3 regions of the Rhizobium sp. N621 genome follow, and region 3 is predicted to be linked to each of the others. Evidence: predicted binding sites of a transcription regulator. Region 3 holds the regulator's gene; each other region holds the start of a gene.
The links. Region 3 encodes PhoB, which activates phosphate uptake and scavenging genes when phosphate is short. Its sites were predicted from a motif close to TGTCATNNANCTGTCAT; they were not measured.
Positions count from the first base shown of each region.

Region 1: a site for PhoB is predicted at 3,326-3,342, ahead of AMK00_RS18020 (esterase-like activity of phytase family protein). Genes of this name have one in related genera too.
Region 2: a site for PhoB is predicted at 3,018-3,034, ahead of AMK00_RS00935 (DUF1045 domain-containing protein). Genes of this name have one in related genera too.

Region 1 is NZ_CP013495.1:3,731,792-3,736,843, reverse strand. Features, by position in the region: gene tkt (transketolase) at 1-388, opposite strand, end outside; gene AMK00_RS18035 (DUF4164 domain-containing protein) at 722-997, shown strand; gene AMK00_RS18030 (cell division protein ZapA) at 1,014-1,391, shown strand; RNA gene ssrS (6S RNA) at 1,461-1,619, shown strand; gene AMK00_RS18020 (esterase-like activity of phytase family protein) at 1,697-3,169, opposite strand; gene AMK00_RS18015 (NAD-dependent epimerase/dehydratase family protein) at 3,372-4,355, opposite strand; gene AMK00_RS18010 (helix-turn-helix domain-containing protein) at 4,424-4,990, opposite strand.
Region 2 is NZ_CP013495.1:195,030-200,081, forward strand. Features, by position in the region: gene AMK00_RS00920 (GrpB family protein) at 1-466, opposite strand, end outside; gene phnN (phosphonate metabolism protein/1,5-bisphosphokinase (PRPP-forming) PhnN) at 485-1,081, opposite strand; gene AMK00_RS00930 (alpha-D-ribose 1-methylphosphonate 5-triphosphate diphosphatase) at 1,078-2,217, opposite strand; gene AMK00_RS00935 (DUF1045 domain-containing protein) at 2,231-2,926, opposite strand; gene phnE (phosphonate ABC transporter, permease protein PhnE) at 3,068-4,411, opposite strand; gene phnE (phosphonate ABC transporter, permease protein PhnE) at 4,419-5,052, opposite strand, start outside.
Region 3 is NZ_CP013495.1:556,123-561,174, forward strand. Features, by position in the region: gene pstB (phosphate ABC transporter ATP-binding protein PstB) at 1-647, shown strand, start outside; gene phoU (phosphate signaling complex protein PhoU) at 692-1,405, shown strand; gene phoB (phosphate regulon transcriptional regulator PhoB) at 1,566-2,249, shown strand; gene AMK00_RS02745 (GcrA family cell cycle regulator) at 2,610-3,143, opposite strand; gene AMK00_RS02750 (aspartate aminotransferase family protein) at 3,568-4,767, shown strand; gene argF (ornithine carbamoyltransferase) at 4,805-5,052, shown strand, end outside.

The DNA.
Region 1 (5,052 bases), 1.3 Mb from region 3:
TGCCGACGGCATTGGCGATGCCCTGACCGAGCGGGCCGGTGGTGGTCTCGATGCCGGTTGCGTGGCCGTATTCGGGGTGGCCGGCGGTCTTGGAGCCGACCTGACGGAACTGCTTCAGGTCCTCGATCGTCATGTCGGGATAACCGGTCAGATACAGCAGCGAATAGAGCAGCATCGAGCCATGGCCGGCCGACAGCACGAAGCGGTCGCGGTTCGGCCAATGCGGCTTCTTGGGGTCGAAGCGCAGATATTTGGTGAACAGGACCGTCGCCACGTCAGCCATGCCCATCGGCATACCAGGGTGGCCGGAATTCGCCTTTTCAACGGCGTCCATGGCGAGGAAACGGATCGCGTTCGCCATCCGGTCGTTTTGTTGGAGAGAGGTCATAGCTTTTCTGCAAGCTCCGGGTGTCGGGGGATGGCCTCGAGCCTCCAAGACCATCGAGTGAAAGCGGCTGACACATAGCAGTTGGGGCTGGCGAGTCAATCAATGGCGGGCCAAATCCCAGCGGCCTGCGGCAATTTTTTGACATTTGATCGCGCGACTTTACAAAAGACCAAACCGGCGCGGCGGGCCTGCCCAACACGTTCATCCACAGGTAGGCAGGCTGCCGGGTGACGGGATTTATTGACGGGCCGTTGGCGAGCTGCATATCCTCTTGAAATCACAAGATCGGCAGATGTGGCCGATTCGCAGGTCCTGCACGGGAATCGGAAAGGCATGATGCCCACAGGCAAAACCATGGAAGCAGCGCTCGACGAATTGAGACAGGCGATTTCGAGTCTCGAAAACGCCGTCGACATGCGCATCGAGCGTCAGCGAGAGCAGGGTGAGATCGAGGGCGAGGTGCGACGTGTGCATGCCGACCGCTCCCGTCTGGCCCAGGAGCTCGACCAGGCCGAATTTCGCGCCAACCGGCTGGAAGAGGTCAATCGTGAGGTATCGCGGCGGCTGGTGACGGCCATGGAGACGATCCGCGCGGTTCTGGACCGCTGATGAGAGAGAATTTGATATGGCGCAAGTGACGGTAACGATCGACGGCAAGGCCTATCGCATGGCCTGCGAGGAAGGGCAGGAGGATCATCTGACCGATCTCGCCACCCGTTTCGACCGCTATGTCGGCCATCTCAAGGGCCAGTTCGGTGAGATCGGCGATCTCAGGATCACCGTCATGGCCGGCATCATGATCATGGATGAGATTGCCGAGCTGACGCGCCGCATCGCGGGGCTGGAAACTGAGCTGGAGTCGCTGCGCGGCAACCGCGACACCGTGCTTGCCGCGACCGCCCGCACTGAGGAAACGCTGGCGGCGGCGCTCGGCGAGGTTTCGAGCCGCATTCGCGGCATCACCGACAAGCTGAATGGCCGGGCCGCTCCCGAACTCAATTGATGTCAATTAAATAAAAACGGGCTGTCGTCGCCACTGGCGCGTCGATGCAAACGACCTTATATATCGCGATGCGGTCTGCGCCTCTCGACAGGAACCACAATCCCTGGGGCCATACTCGATCCAAAGGGAGCTGTCCCTGTCCGGGCTCGTGGGCCTGGACACACGGTGCCCACCTACGTTTGTAGGCGCCCAGGATCGTAAACATCCATCGGTCGTCGTGGATCGCACCTTTTCCTTTCATCATCGACGAAGACGCTGGATCACGGGCAAACGCGGCTCGCGCGTCCGCCCCTTGTGGCGCGCAGTTACTTCTTCAAGCCGGGAAGCGTCACCTGGAAAACCTGGAACATGGTGTCCACGTCGGCGCCGCCGTCAGCCTTATAGGCGGCCCCCACCTGAAAGCCATCTTGCGTCAGGAAGTCGTTGTCGTTGGCGACGAACAGGAAGTAATCGTCCGGCAGCTTCGGGTCGAGGACACTTGCCAGACCCATGGCTTCCCATTTTTCCGATAGATCGTTCCTGTCGTTCGGCGCACCGTTGTGCAGGCCGAAGCGGCCAAGCTCTGCCTCGTCGTTGAGGTCGATAAACGGCGTCAGCGTCGCCGGCGTCAGCGACGGGTCGAGGACACCTTTCGGTGCGACCGCCTTGCCGGCGTCGAAATCGCTGCCGGCGATATCGGTCGCGGCGGATAAGTCGACGATGTCGATCTTGCGATACAGAGATTTGTCCCCCTTCACGCCCTGGCCGTTGCCGCTGTCACGGGCAAGCATCAGGAAGGTCTTGTCGGAAAGGGCGACGATCTCGCTCTCGGCGGCGATCGTCGTCTTGCCCTTGGCGTCCTTGAAGACCGGCAGCGGCACGACATATTCGTGCACCAGCTTCAGATGATCGGGATCGGCGGCGTCATAGATCATGGCGCGGGTATTCTGGCGGGTCGAGCCGGAATCGCCGCCGTCCTGGCGGGCCGCCGACTGCAGTACGGCAACGATAAACTTGCCGTCGGGCGTCATTGCCATGCCTTCGAGACCCTGGTTGTTCTGGCGGCCTGTTTCGGGGTCCTTCGGATCGGGAGCGGACCCGCCGGGACCGGGATTGTTTGAGGCGAAGCTCAGCGCGCCCTTGCGCATCGGCAGAAGCGCCTTGGGCGGCTGGGTGGCTGAAAGCAAGTGGCCATCGGCAGAGAAGCGATAGATATAGGGGCCGTATTCGTCGCTGACGAACATAGTGCCGTCGCCCATGCGGATGATCGCCTCATCGTCGAGGGCGATCTTGCCGTTCGCCGCCTGCGGCAGCGGCGGGAAGTTGCCCGCAGCGGCGCGGACGCCGGATTCCGGGTCGAGACCGGTCGTGTTCACGCCCTTGTCGTCAACAAAGAGCATGGAATCGACGAGTTTCGCCTCGACGCCCGATTGCTCCTTGCCGGCCTCGGGGGCCGCGCCTGGCGCGGTCGGGGTCAGAATGATCGAGAGGGTGTTCAGGCGCGGGTGGTAGTCGACAGTGCCGGCGACATTGTAACCACGGTCGGGCAAAAGGTAGAGCATGCCCTTATAGCTGGCGCCATCCCGACTCCAGGCGGCGGCGTCGATCGCCATGCCGGAGCCGGAGCCGAAGGTTTCACCGAATTTGTCGCGCTGGTTGGCCGGAATGCGGCCGACGCCGACCAGGCCCTTATTGACGAAACCGGCGGAATTCTCCGCCCTTGCCATGGCGGGAATGGCGGCGGATGCCGCGAGAACTGCGGCGAACAGCCGCGTTGCATATGGTCTGACGTTCTTCATGAAATAGCCTCTCGGTCAAAAGCGTTCCTGCAACGGTTCCCGCCCGCAAGCTGGACACCGTTTCGAATGACATTCCTCGGCTTCGGGATCGATTCCTCAGAACGGAACACGCCCGGATTTCGCCCCCTATCCCGGCTAAACGTCTAGGATGGGATCGTGATAACTGGATGACACCCTCAGAGCCTGCAATCAGCTCATTGCCCTAATCGACCGGATAGGGTCCTTCGGCGAACACTTCCTCGTGGTAGCCCTTGGAGCCGACATCGATCGCCAACGGGCTTCGCCATTCGCGGCGCTCGCGCAGGCAATCGACCACGAAGCGGAAATCATAGCGCGGCTGCCAGCCAAGTTCGCGCCTTGCGCGTTCGTTGACGTAGACGCGATCGAGCGTCGGGAACATTTTCCAGCCGCATTCGGCGTAAAGGGTGTTCGCACCTGGAAACAGCCGCTCGACGACAGCAGGCGCGTCACGCCTGAGCTCAGCGACGTCGCCCGGTAGAAAGGGCGTCGTGGCCGAGATGATATAGCGGCCGAAGCCGATTGCCGGTGCCTTTTCGAGCGCCAGCAAATGAGCGCCGACCACGTCGCTGATATCGACGCGGCGATGAAGCAGCTCGTTGGCCTGCGCATTTTCCGCCGAATAGCTGTTGCGAATCTCGCGATCGTCATCGCTTTCGGGAAAGAAGCGCGACGTCCTGAGGATGACAACAGGCAGGCGGGATTTGCGGGCGAAGAGTTCCGAGATTCCTTCGGCAGCGAGCTTCGTCACGCCATAGATATTCTTCGCGACAGGAAGCACGTCCTCGGTGACCCAAGCCGCGGGTTCGCCGGCGACCGGCGTCAGTGCCGCGCCGAAAGCGCTGGTGGTGCTGGTGAAGACGAAGCTTGCAACGCCCGCGGCGGTCGCCTCTTCAAGCAGGTTCAGCGTGCCGCCGACATTGGTGTCGAGGAAATCGCGATTGCCATGGGTCGCCACATGCGGCTTGTGGAGCGTGGCGGCATGGATGACGTGGCTGATGCCCGACATCGCTCGCCTGATGAAACCGCGGTCACCGATGGAGCCGACCATATCGGTAAAAGCCGATGGCTTGATGTCGATGCCGCGCGCCCACCGGCTCTGAGCTCTCAAGCTGCGCATCAGCGCCTCGCCGAGGTGGCCGGCGCTTCCCGTCACCAATATCGTCATCGCGTCGTCTCCTGGCCCCATTCGCGGCAGAGGCTACAAAAGACCGGCATTTGCGGACAACGCATAAATTATGCAGGAGGGTGCAGGAAAGCTGCAGGCTTCGCGACGGTGGTGACGAGACGGCCAGCGCTGCCGTCGGAAAGCCTGATCCGCTCCCAGGTGACGCGGCCGGGGGCAATCGGCAGGCGCACATTGCCGTTGGCGCCGGTATCGAAGGTCAACGATAGCAGCCTGCCCTCGTGCCAGCCGCACTCCTCCAGAGACTGTTCGGCGGCAGCGATCTCGGCGGAGGCGTAGGAGAAAAGAGAGCGGCCGAGAAAAGCGCTGAGCGGTGCGCGCCATTCCGCCTGCCGCGGTCGGGAAGCAGACAGCAGCCGATGGGTGCCATCGCAGATCAGATGCACTGGCCGGACGGAATCCTCGACCAGCCGCTTTAAAGCCGCATCGGCCGCAGCATATTGCGGCGAGGCGAAAATCCGTTCCAGCTTGACGGCTTGGTCGGGCGAGGGAGCAAGCTGGCCGCGCTCCCAGCGCGAAACGGTCGCCTGGTTGACGTCGAGGAGTTCCGCGAGGTGCTGCTGCTTGATGCTCCGCAGCAACCGCATGCGGCGTATGCCGGCTCCTGATATCGTCATTTGTCCTGAGCTCCCACGCTTCTTTTGCCAGGATAGGAGTTCGGCGGGCCGCAAGGCAAGCC
Region 2 (5,052 bases), 360 kb from region 3:
AGGCTGATTTTCCGCCGGTATAGAAATCCCAATCGCCGTCTGCCTCCGCCGCCAGCCGGCGTTTCAGGTCGGCATAGGCTTTGGCCCTGTCGGGATGGTCTCTGAGATAATCGCGAAACAGGATGCGTTCTTGATGCGCGCGATTGTCGGGACCGCAAAGATAGAGTCTGAAACCATAACACTCGCGATTCCGGGTAAAGACCCAGCGGCCGTCTCCATGAGGGTCGCCGTGAAAGATGAAGTGGGCGGCGCGTACCAATTCGATTGCTGGCGGTAGCGCTTCATCGGATATCGCGATGACATCGAGGTCGATCTTCGGCTTGGCCGCACGGCCGGGCACCGATGTGCTGCCGATATGGTCGATGGACAGCACGAGATCACCGAGCAGGATGGAGACTTCGACGCTGATTTCAGCAAACAGCAGCGGCCAGGAAGGGTCGTAATCGACGACTTTGATGGCGCGCATCCTGCTTCTCTACCGTCGTCAGCGCACTTCGGCCAGCAATCCGTCCAGGATCGCGATCATCTTCTGCTCGGCCTCTTCGAGCGAGCCGCTATTGTCGAGCTCCGTCACATCGTAGTCGCCACGCACGGTCAGCGGGCCGCGGGCGAGCCTGGCCATGATGTCCTCGTGTGTCTCGCGGCCGCGCGCTTCCAGCCGGCTGGCGAGCACGTCGGGGCTGGCCGTGACATTGATGACCTTCAGCCGCGGGAAAGCGGCCTGGAAGCGGTGAAGCGCCGAGCGCGAGCCGTTGGCCACGACGACGTGGCCTCGCGACAGCGCCACCGAGACTTCGGCCGGAATGCCGTATCTCAGGCCATGCGCTTCCCACCAGACGGCGAAGGAGCCTGACTGCTCCATGGCGGCAAAGCCTTGGAGAGAGACGGAAAGGTGATCCTCGCCGCCGGCATCACGGTGGCGGGTTATGACGCGGCGGGCGAAATGCACGTTGTCGCGGCCGGCAAAACGCCGCGCAGCGAGATTCATCAGCGTGTCCTTGCCGGCGCCGCTCGGCCCGACGACGACGACCATGATGCCGCGTTCGGCTCCGGCTGCTGCATGGGGTTCGTGCGGGGTCATGCGACACGGCGTCCCTGGCGCCAGACGGAGCGTGTGACCGGCACGCCGTGCGAGCGGTGGACACGGACGAGATCGGCGCGCAACCCGGTCGCGATCCGGCCGCGATCGTCGAGGCTGACGGTGCGGGCAGGCGTCGACGTCACCATCGCGATCGCTTTCGGAAGGGTGATGCTCTCCACCTCGTCGGCAAGGATGAAGGGTGCGTGCAGCAAGCTGAGCGGCACGTAGTCGGAGGACAGCACGTCGAGCACGCCCATTTCGGCGAGATCGCGCGCGGCGATGTTGCCGGAGTGGGATTTGCCGCGCACGATATTCGGCGCGCCCATCAGCACGCTCATGCCGTGCTCGTGCGATGCCCGGGCGGCATCGAAGCTGGTCGGAAACTCGGCAAGGCGCACGCCATTGTCGATTGCCTCGTCGACATGGGAGAGCGTGGCGTCGTCATGGCTTGCGACCGTGATGCCGCGCTCGGCGCAGACCTTGGCGATGGCATTGCGATGCGGGGTTGAATTGCGCGCCGATTCCGCCTGGCGCTTGGCGACGAAACGGGCGAAGGCCTCGTCGCTCAGGCCCCGCTTCTTCTGATAGTAGAAGATGTATTGATCCATCGTCTGGAACTGTCGCTGGCCGGGCGCATGATCCATCAGCGAGACCAGCCGCACATGCGGATCGTTTTCGAAATCGGCGAAATGTTCGAGTACGTTGTCGGCCGAAACCTCGCAGCGAAGATGGATGAGGTGCTCGGCGCGCAGCCGGCCTTCCTTCTCCGCTGATTGAATGGCGTCGGCCATCTCGCGCATCTCGCCATGTTCGAAACCGCCGTCCTCGTCCGCGCCCATGCGCAGGCAGTCGAAGACCGTCGTGATGCCCGATGTGACGATCTGGGCGTCATGCGCCTGGACGGCAGCGGTCTTGTGCCAGCGGATGCCCGGGCGCGGCTGGTAATGGCCTTCGAGATGGTCGGTATGCAGTTCGACAAGGCCGGGAATGACGTAATCGCCCTCGAAATCTTCGCCGGCTACCGAATTGCCCTCGGAGACGTCGGCGATCTTGCCGTCGCGGATGAGGATCGATCCTGAAAGGATGTCGTCCTCGAGAACGATGCGGGCGTTGGAAAAGACGGTCTCTTTGCTCATATCGTCAGGTCTTTCAGCTTTTGGCGCCGGAAAGCGGCAGCCAGGAATGAACTTTGAATGGGGCGCCGCGCCTCTCCTCGATGAAGACGGCGAGGCCGGAAATCGAAAGCGGCCGGCCGGTGAAACCGGAAAAACGCTCCGCCAGGACCGTTTTCATCGTCTCGGCACGTGTCTCCGGCACCTGGCCGCTCAGCGTCATGTGGAAACCGAAATCCTCCATGACGTAAGGATAACCCCAGCGTTGCAGATTGGCGCGCTGGCTGTCGCTGAGCCTCTCCGGATTGCGGCGCGCGATATCCGCCTCGGAAAGCGTCGCGCGGAACGGCTCGAAGGATTTTACCACCTTCGCGGCGAAATCCTGAAGAGGTTGATGAAGAGAAGCCGGAACAAGGGCAAAAAAACGGCCGAGCTGCCCGAGCACGAGTTGAGGAATCTCGAAGGCAGGGGTCCGGGCGGCAAACTCCTCGGCGAAGGCCATGAGATCCTTTTCGGTGACGGAAGCGGCAAGCGAAAACGGCGCCTTGATCGTCGCGTGAAAGCCGTAGCGGCGTGGGTCGGCGGTCAGCTCGAACTGCTCTGCCGCACCGAGTGTCTCATGGTCGGGTGCAGGATAGGTTTCGCCGGTGAAAGCATCGCGGCCGAGCCAGCGCGAAGCCGCGCCGGTCAGGGGATCTTCCTTCGGCGGCGAGAAATAGAGGGCGTAGCGCAAGGCTTTTATCCTGGGGATCATCGAAACGGGGAGGGCAATGTGCAGTGATTTGGCGGCGAACCGCAAGCAGGCTCCCGGCTAAAAGATTTCCGTGACAGAATGATGATGGCGGCAGCGCCGCCACCGCCCGTCACCGATCGATCAGTGCGTCTTCGTGCCCATTAACCGGTGGCGCAGCGCGTTCGAAGCGGCGTCGAACAGGAAGACGACGATCAGGATCAGAATGACCATATAGGCGACGTTTTCCCAGTTGGCATTGGTGCGCATCGCCTCCCAGAGCTTGAGGCCGATGCCGCCCGCGCCGACGGCGCCGATGATGGTGGCGCCGCGCACGTTCGACTCCCACTGGTAGAGCGTCTGGCTGACGAAGATGGGAACGATCTGCGGCATGATGCCGTAACGATGGACGAGCACCGTCTGGGCGCCGGTCGATTTGATGCCTTCCCGCGGCTTGTTGTCGATGTTCTCGAGTCCCTCGGAATAAAGCTTGCCGAGCGTGCCGGTCTCGGTGAGGAAGATCGCGCCGCTGCCGGCAAGCGGCCCGGGGCCGAAGGCGCGGGTCAGGAACAGCGCCCAGATCAGCATGTCGACCGAGCGCAGGAAATCGAATGAGCGCTTGAGGATCTGGTTCAAAATGCGGTTCGGCGTGATGTTGCGTGCCGCCAGGAAGGCAAGCGGGAAGGCGGCGAGCGCGCCGAGCAGCGTTCCGAGAAAGGCCATGACGATCGTCTGGAACAGCTTGGTCCAGACGTCGCCATGCTGCCATTCGCTGTTGTTCCAGATGTCATCGAAGGCGAGCGACAGATTGGTCTGGTCGGGCTTGATGCGCGGGCCGGAGACGATGAGGCCGATGACTTCGCCGACCGGCTTATCGAAGAAGGAGGATTGCGTGTCGAAGAGGAAATTCGCCCAGCCGAGGAAGCGTTTGCGAACCTTGACGCGATCGACGGAAATGCTGACGTCGCCGGCAAAGCCGAGATCCGCGAGCACGTTGTCGTCATAGACCGTCATCCAGCTCGGCACCGGCCCGACCACCTCAGGCGCGCCGCTCGAAACGTCGACGGGCACACTGACGCCGTGTGCAGTCACGATCGTTTCGCTCTTCGAGACGGTGACGCTACGGCCGGTGCCGCTGACGGAAACGGTGATGCTGCCGTCGGGATTGTTGACCACCCAGTCCGGATGCGGATTATCGCCGAGCGGCGAGAAGCGGGGATAACGCACCTCGATCGAGCCGTCCTCCTGGATGCGGAAGTCCGGCTGGACATCGTAGCTCACCCATTGGCTGAGATAGATGCCGACGCGTTCCCAGTGGGCTTCGGCAAGAAGCTTTGGCAGGTCGAAGAACCAGACGGCGTAAAGGCCGTAGAGCAGCGTCGCAATGAGGATCATCAGCCCCCCGAAACGCTGGCGGAACGACCGGTGGAAATATTCCGGATAGCGCGCTTCGATCTCATGCATGCGGTTTGCGTCGATCACCGTCATGGCGGCCTCAATGTTGCAGAAGGAAAGCGTGCTCGCCGACGAGACGGCGTCGCAGCCATGCGGAGAACTGGTCGACGGCGACGATCGTCACGAACAGCAGCAGAACGAGCGCCATCGTCTTGGCGCCGAAGCCGCGTGAGATCGACAGCTTCAGCTCCTCGCCGATGCCGCCGCCGCCGACGGCGCCGATAATGGTCGAGGCGCGCACGTTGATCTCCAGGCGCAGCAGCGCATAGGAGGTGAAATTCGGCAACACCTGCGGCAGGGCGGCGAAGCGCACCCGCTCCCACCAGTTGGCGCCGACGGCCTTCATCCCCTCATGCGGTTTCATGTCGATATTTTCGGCCACCTCGTAGAAGAGTTTGCCGAGCGCGCCGATCGTGTGCAGGGTGATGGCGATGATGGCGGCGACCGGTCCGATCGACAGGATTGCCGAAAACAGGCCGGCGATCACGATTTCGGGGAAGGCGCGCAGGAACTCCATCAGCCGCTTGGTGAAGATGCGCAGCGGCCATGAACTCGTGAGGTTGCGCGCGGCAAAGAAGCTCAAGGGAACAGCAAAGATGAAGGCGATAATTGTCGAGATCAGCGCCACGTTGATCGTCACGATCATCAGCTCGAGATATTCCGGAATGTAGAAG
Region 3 (5,052 bases):
CCTCGGGCTGCGGCAAGTCGACTTTCCTGCGAAGCCTCAACCGCATGAACGACACGATCGAGGGGTGCCGCGTCACCGGCAAGATCACGCTCGACAGCGACGACATCTATGATCCGGATATCGACGTCGTCGAACTTCGCGCTCGCGTCGGCATGGTTTTCCAGAAGCCGAACCCGTTCCCGAAGTCGATCTACGAAAACGTCTCCTACGGACCGCGCATCCATGGCCTCGCCAAGTCGAAGGCCGATCTCGACCAGATCGTCGAGACCAGCCTGCAGCGCGCCGGCCTCTGGAACGAGGTCAAGGACCGCGTGCACGAGTCCGGCACCGGCCTCTCCGGCGGTCAGCAGCAGCGCCTGTGCATCGCCCGCGCCGTTGCCGTCAGCCCTGAGGTCATCCTGATGGACGAACCCTGCTCGGCGCTCGACCCGATCGCCACCGCCAAGGTCGAGGAACTGATCCACGAGCTGCGCGAGAACTACACGATCGTCATCGTCACCCACTCCATGCAGCAGGCCGCGCGTGTCTCGCAGCGCACCGCCATGTTCCACCTCGGCAACCTCGTCGAGGAGAACGACACCGACAAGATGTTCACCAACCCGGACGATCCGCGCACCCAGGACTACATCATGGGTCGCTTCGGCTGATTGCGGCAATCCGAAGCCTTCCCGTTATTCGAGGACAAAGCCCCATGGCATCGACACATATTTATTCTGCCTATGATGATGATCTGAAGTTCCTCTCCAGGCGGATTTCCGAAATGGGCGGCCTGGCCGAGCAGATGGTCGCCGAATCCGTCCGGGCGCTGGTCAACGGCGATACGGCGCTGGCGCAGAAGGTCATCTCCGACGATGTGATCCTCGATCACACCGAGCGCGAGATCGGCGACAAGGCGATCGTCACCATCGCCCGCCGCCAGCCGATGGCCGCCGACCTGCGCGAAATCATGGGTTCGATCCGCATCGCCGCCGACCTCGAACGCGTCGGCGACCTCGGCAAGAACACCGCCAAGCGCGTCATCGCCGTGCAGAGCACCGGCGTTCCGCGCAAGCTCGCCCGCGGTCTCGAGCACCTGTCCGAGCTGGCGCTCGTCCAGCTCAAGGAAGTGCTCGACGTCTATACGACGCGCGCCGCCGACAAGGCGACCGCCATCCGCGAGCGCGACAACGAGATCGATGCGATGTACACCTCGCTGTTCCGCGAGCTCTTGACCTACATGATGGAAGATCCGCGCAACATCACGAGCTGCACGCATCTGCTCTTCTGCGCCAAGAACATCGAGCGCATCGGCGACCATGCCACCAACATCGCCGAGACGATCTACTACATGGCGACGGGCGCCCAGCCGGAAGGCGATCGTCCGAAGGATGACAGCGCCAACACCGTCGGCGCCGCGACGGAATAATCGTTCCGAACGAGCCGCCCGAGCCCGCCGCCCGGACCAGTCACTTGCGTGCGCGCCCGTTCGGGGCGCGCAAAGAGGTCGCAGCCAATTTCTGAATTTGCGCAGGACGCCTGGTTAAATCGTCCCGGTTTAAGGCTTGTGCGCGAGGAGACGGACACGCATGATCCCGAGAGTCGCAGTTGTTGAAGACGAGGAAGCGCTCAGCGTGCTCCTTCGCTATAATCTCGAAGCGGAAGGCTTTGAAGTCGATACCATCCTGCGCGGCGACGAGGCCGAAATCAGGCTTCAGGAGCGCACGCCCGATCTCCTCATCCTCGACTGGATGTTGCCCGGCGTCTCCGGCATCGAACTCTGCCGGCGCCTGCGCATGCGGCCGGAAACCGAGCGGCTGCCGATCATCATGCTGACGGCGCGCGGCGAGGAGAGCGAGCGGGTGCGCGGACTGTCCACCGGCGCCGACGATTATGTCGTCAAGCCCTTCTCGACCCCCGAACTCGTCGCCCGCGTCAAGGCGATGCTGCGTCGGGCCCGTCCCGAGGTGCTGTCCTCGGTGTTGAAATGCGGCGATATCGAACTCGACCGCGAAACCCATCGCGTTCATCGCAAGAGCCGCGAAGTCCGCCTCGGCCCGACCGAATTCCGCCTGTTGGAATTCCTGATGTCGTCGCCGGGCCGCGTCTTCTCGCGCTCGCAGCTGCTCGACGGCGTCTGGGGCCACGACATCTATGTCGATGAACGCACCGTCGACGTCCATGTCGGCCGCCTGCGCAAGGCGCTGAATTTCTCCAACATGCAGGACGTCATCCGCACCGTCCGCGGCGCCGGCTATTCGATGGAGGCCTGAGGCTGAGGGAGTGTGTGGTCGGCGTTCCCGCCGGTGCAGCCTTTCCCAGGCCCTTCATTGCACCGGCGCGGCGTATGAGCGGGCACCACCTCACCTCTGTCATCCAGGCACCACCTCTCCTCTCCGTCATCCCAGGGCTTGACCCTGGGATCCATGCGGCTGGCGCTGCGGGAGGAGCGATGGCATTCAAATGCAGGGAAATTATCGAAGCCGAGTGCCTGGTCGTGGATCCCAGGGTCAAGCCCTGGGATGACGGAATGCGTGGTCGGCTTTGCTGCCAAACACAAAGGTCGCTTCCCCACTCTAATCACAAAAAACGGGCTGCTCGGCCCGTTTCTCACTCTCGACGATGTCGCCCGCTCAGCTGACGCGCGCTGCCGCCCGGCGGCGTTCGTTGATCGGCTGATAGGCAAGCTTCTGATGATAGCTGCAATAGGGCGAATTGTCAGGGGATTCGCAGCCGCAGAAGTGGAAATCGTCCTTCAGCGGATCGCCGACCGGCCATTTGCAGGTGCGTTCGGTCAGTTCCGTCAGGCCGAGGCGGCGGGAAATCGGCACGACCACGTTGCCCTTCGGCACGTATTCCATTTCCTCGACCGTTTCGATCTCGATCTCTTCCTTCAGCATCGTTGCGCCCTGCTGGCGGGTAACGGTGCGGGTGGTGATCCGGGAGGCGTAGTTCGGCGCGCGCGGCGCCGATGTCTGGCGCTTCGGCGTGCGCGCCGCCGTCGCCGTGCCGCCGGCCTTGGCACGACCCGGCAGGTTCAGCCGGTGCACCTTGCCGATAACGGCGTTTCGGCTCACGCCGCCAAGCTGCGCAGCAATCTGGCTGGCGCTCAGTCCCTCGGCCCAAAGCTTCTTGAGTTTCTCGACCCGCTCGTCTGTCCAGTTCATGCCCTGTCTCCACCGTTTGCGTTGGTGATGGCAGAATCCCTCACCGTTGTCCCGGAAGCCTCCGAAACAAGAAACGCTTGATCAATTTTGGTGACTAGTTCCGCCGCATGCAGTCTAGTAATTGAACTTTAACCTAGTGTGAGGCTGACTCCGTGACAAGAGTCGCGGGAATCCGGATGAATCGAATTTCAAGTTTTCCCCAACTTGCTTCCTCTGCGTGTCATTTCTGCAATAATGCCTGTTGAAGGCCGAAAGTGCCCCTGTACAAGCTTGCTGCATACGCTAAGGCCGCAGTTTTGTTGACATTGCAGCGCGAAAAGGAAATAGTACCGCTCGCCGCCGAAAGGCGGCATTTTTGATTTTTCGGACCTGGTTTCGTTAGCCGGAGTCCGTGCAGGACAACACTGAACGGGAGACCCGCGCCATGGCTGAAGCCGCGCCGCTTTATGACACCTATTCTCGCGCCCCGCTGCGGTTCGAGCGAGGCGAGGGCGTATGGCTGATCACCGAGAGCGGCGAGCGTTATCTCGATTTCGGCGCCGGTGTCGCCGTCACCTCCGTCGGCCACGGCAACCCGCATGTGGTCGCGGCGCTGAAGGAGCAGGCGGATAAGGTCTGGCACCTCTCCAACATCTATGAGATCCCCGGCCAGGAGCGTCTGGCCAAGCGCCTGACGGACGCCACCTTCGCCGATAAGGTGTTCTTCACCAATTCGGGCGCCGAGGCGCTCGAATGCGCCATCAAGACGGCGCGCCGCTATCAGTTTTCCAAGGGCCATCCCGAGCGCTTCCACATCGTCACCTTCGAAGGCGCCTTCCATGGGCGCACGCTTGCGACGATCGCCGCCGGCGGCCAGGAAAAATATCTCGAAGGCTTCGGCCCCAAGACGCCGGGCTTCGATCAGGTGCCGTTCGGCGACATCGAAGCGGTACGCGCCGCGATCACCGATGCGACGGCGGCAATCCTCATCGAGCCGGTGCAGGGCGAGGGCGGCGTGCGTCCCGCCACGACCGAGTTCATGAAGGCGCTGCGCCAGATCTGCGACGACAAAGGCCTGCTGCTGATCCTCGACGAGGTGCAGACCGGCGTCGGCCGCACCGGCAAGCTCTTCGCCCATGAATGGTCCGGCATCACACCCGACATCATGGCCGTCGCCAAGGGCATCGGCGGCGGTTTCCCGCTCGGCGCCTGCCTTGCGACCGCTGAGGCCGCCTCCGGCATGAAGGCCGGCACCCATGGTTCGACCTATGGCGGCAATCCGCTGGCCATGGCCGTCGGCGGCGCCGTGCTCGATGTCATCCTCGCCGACGGCTTCCTCCAGCATGTGCGCGACGTGGCGCTTGTCTTCCGTCAGGGGCTGGCCTCGTTGAAGGACCGTTATCCCGATGTGATCGAGGATATCAGGGGCGAGGGCCTGCTGCTCGGCGTCAAGGCGGCCGTCACCTCGGCCGAGTTGCTGCAGGCGATCCGCGCCGCGCATCTGCTCGGCGTGCCGGCCGGCGACAATGTTATCCGCCTTCTCCCGCCGCTCGTCGTCACCGCCGAGGAAGCCCGCGAGGGTCTCGCCCGCCTCGAACGCGCCGCCGAGAGCATCCGCGCCGCCAAGATCAAGAAGACGGCTTGAAGGGATTGGCGCTTTCGGGCGCACGACAGGTAAGAACATGGCTCCTAAACATTTCCTCGATCTTTCGGCCGTCACATCGGCCGACCTCAGAACCATCATGAACGACGCGCTCGCCCGCAAGCAGGCCTTCAAGGCCGGCCAGGGCGACAAGCCGCTCGCCGGCAAGATGCTGGCGATGATCTTCGAGAAGCCGTCGACGCGTACCCGCGTCTCTTTCGACGTCGGCATGCGCCAGCTCGGCGGCGAAACCCTGTTCCTGTCGGGTACCGAAATGCAGCTCGGCCG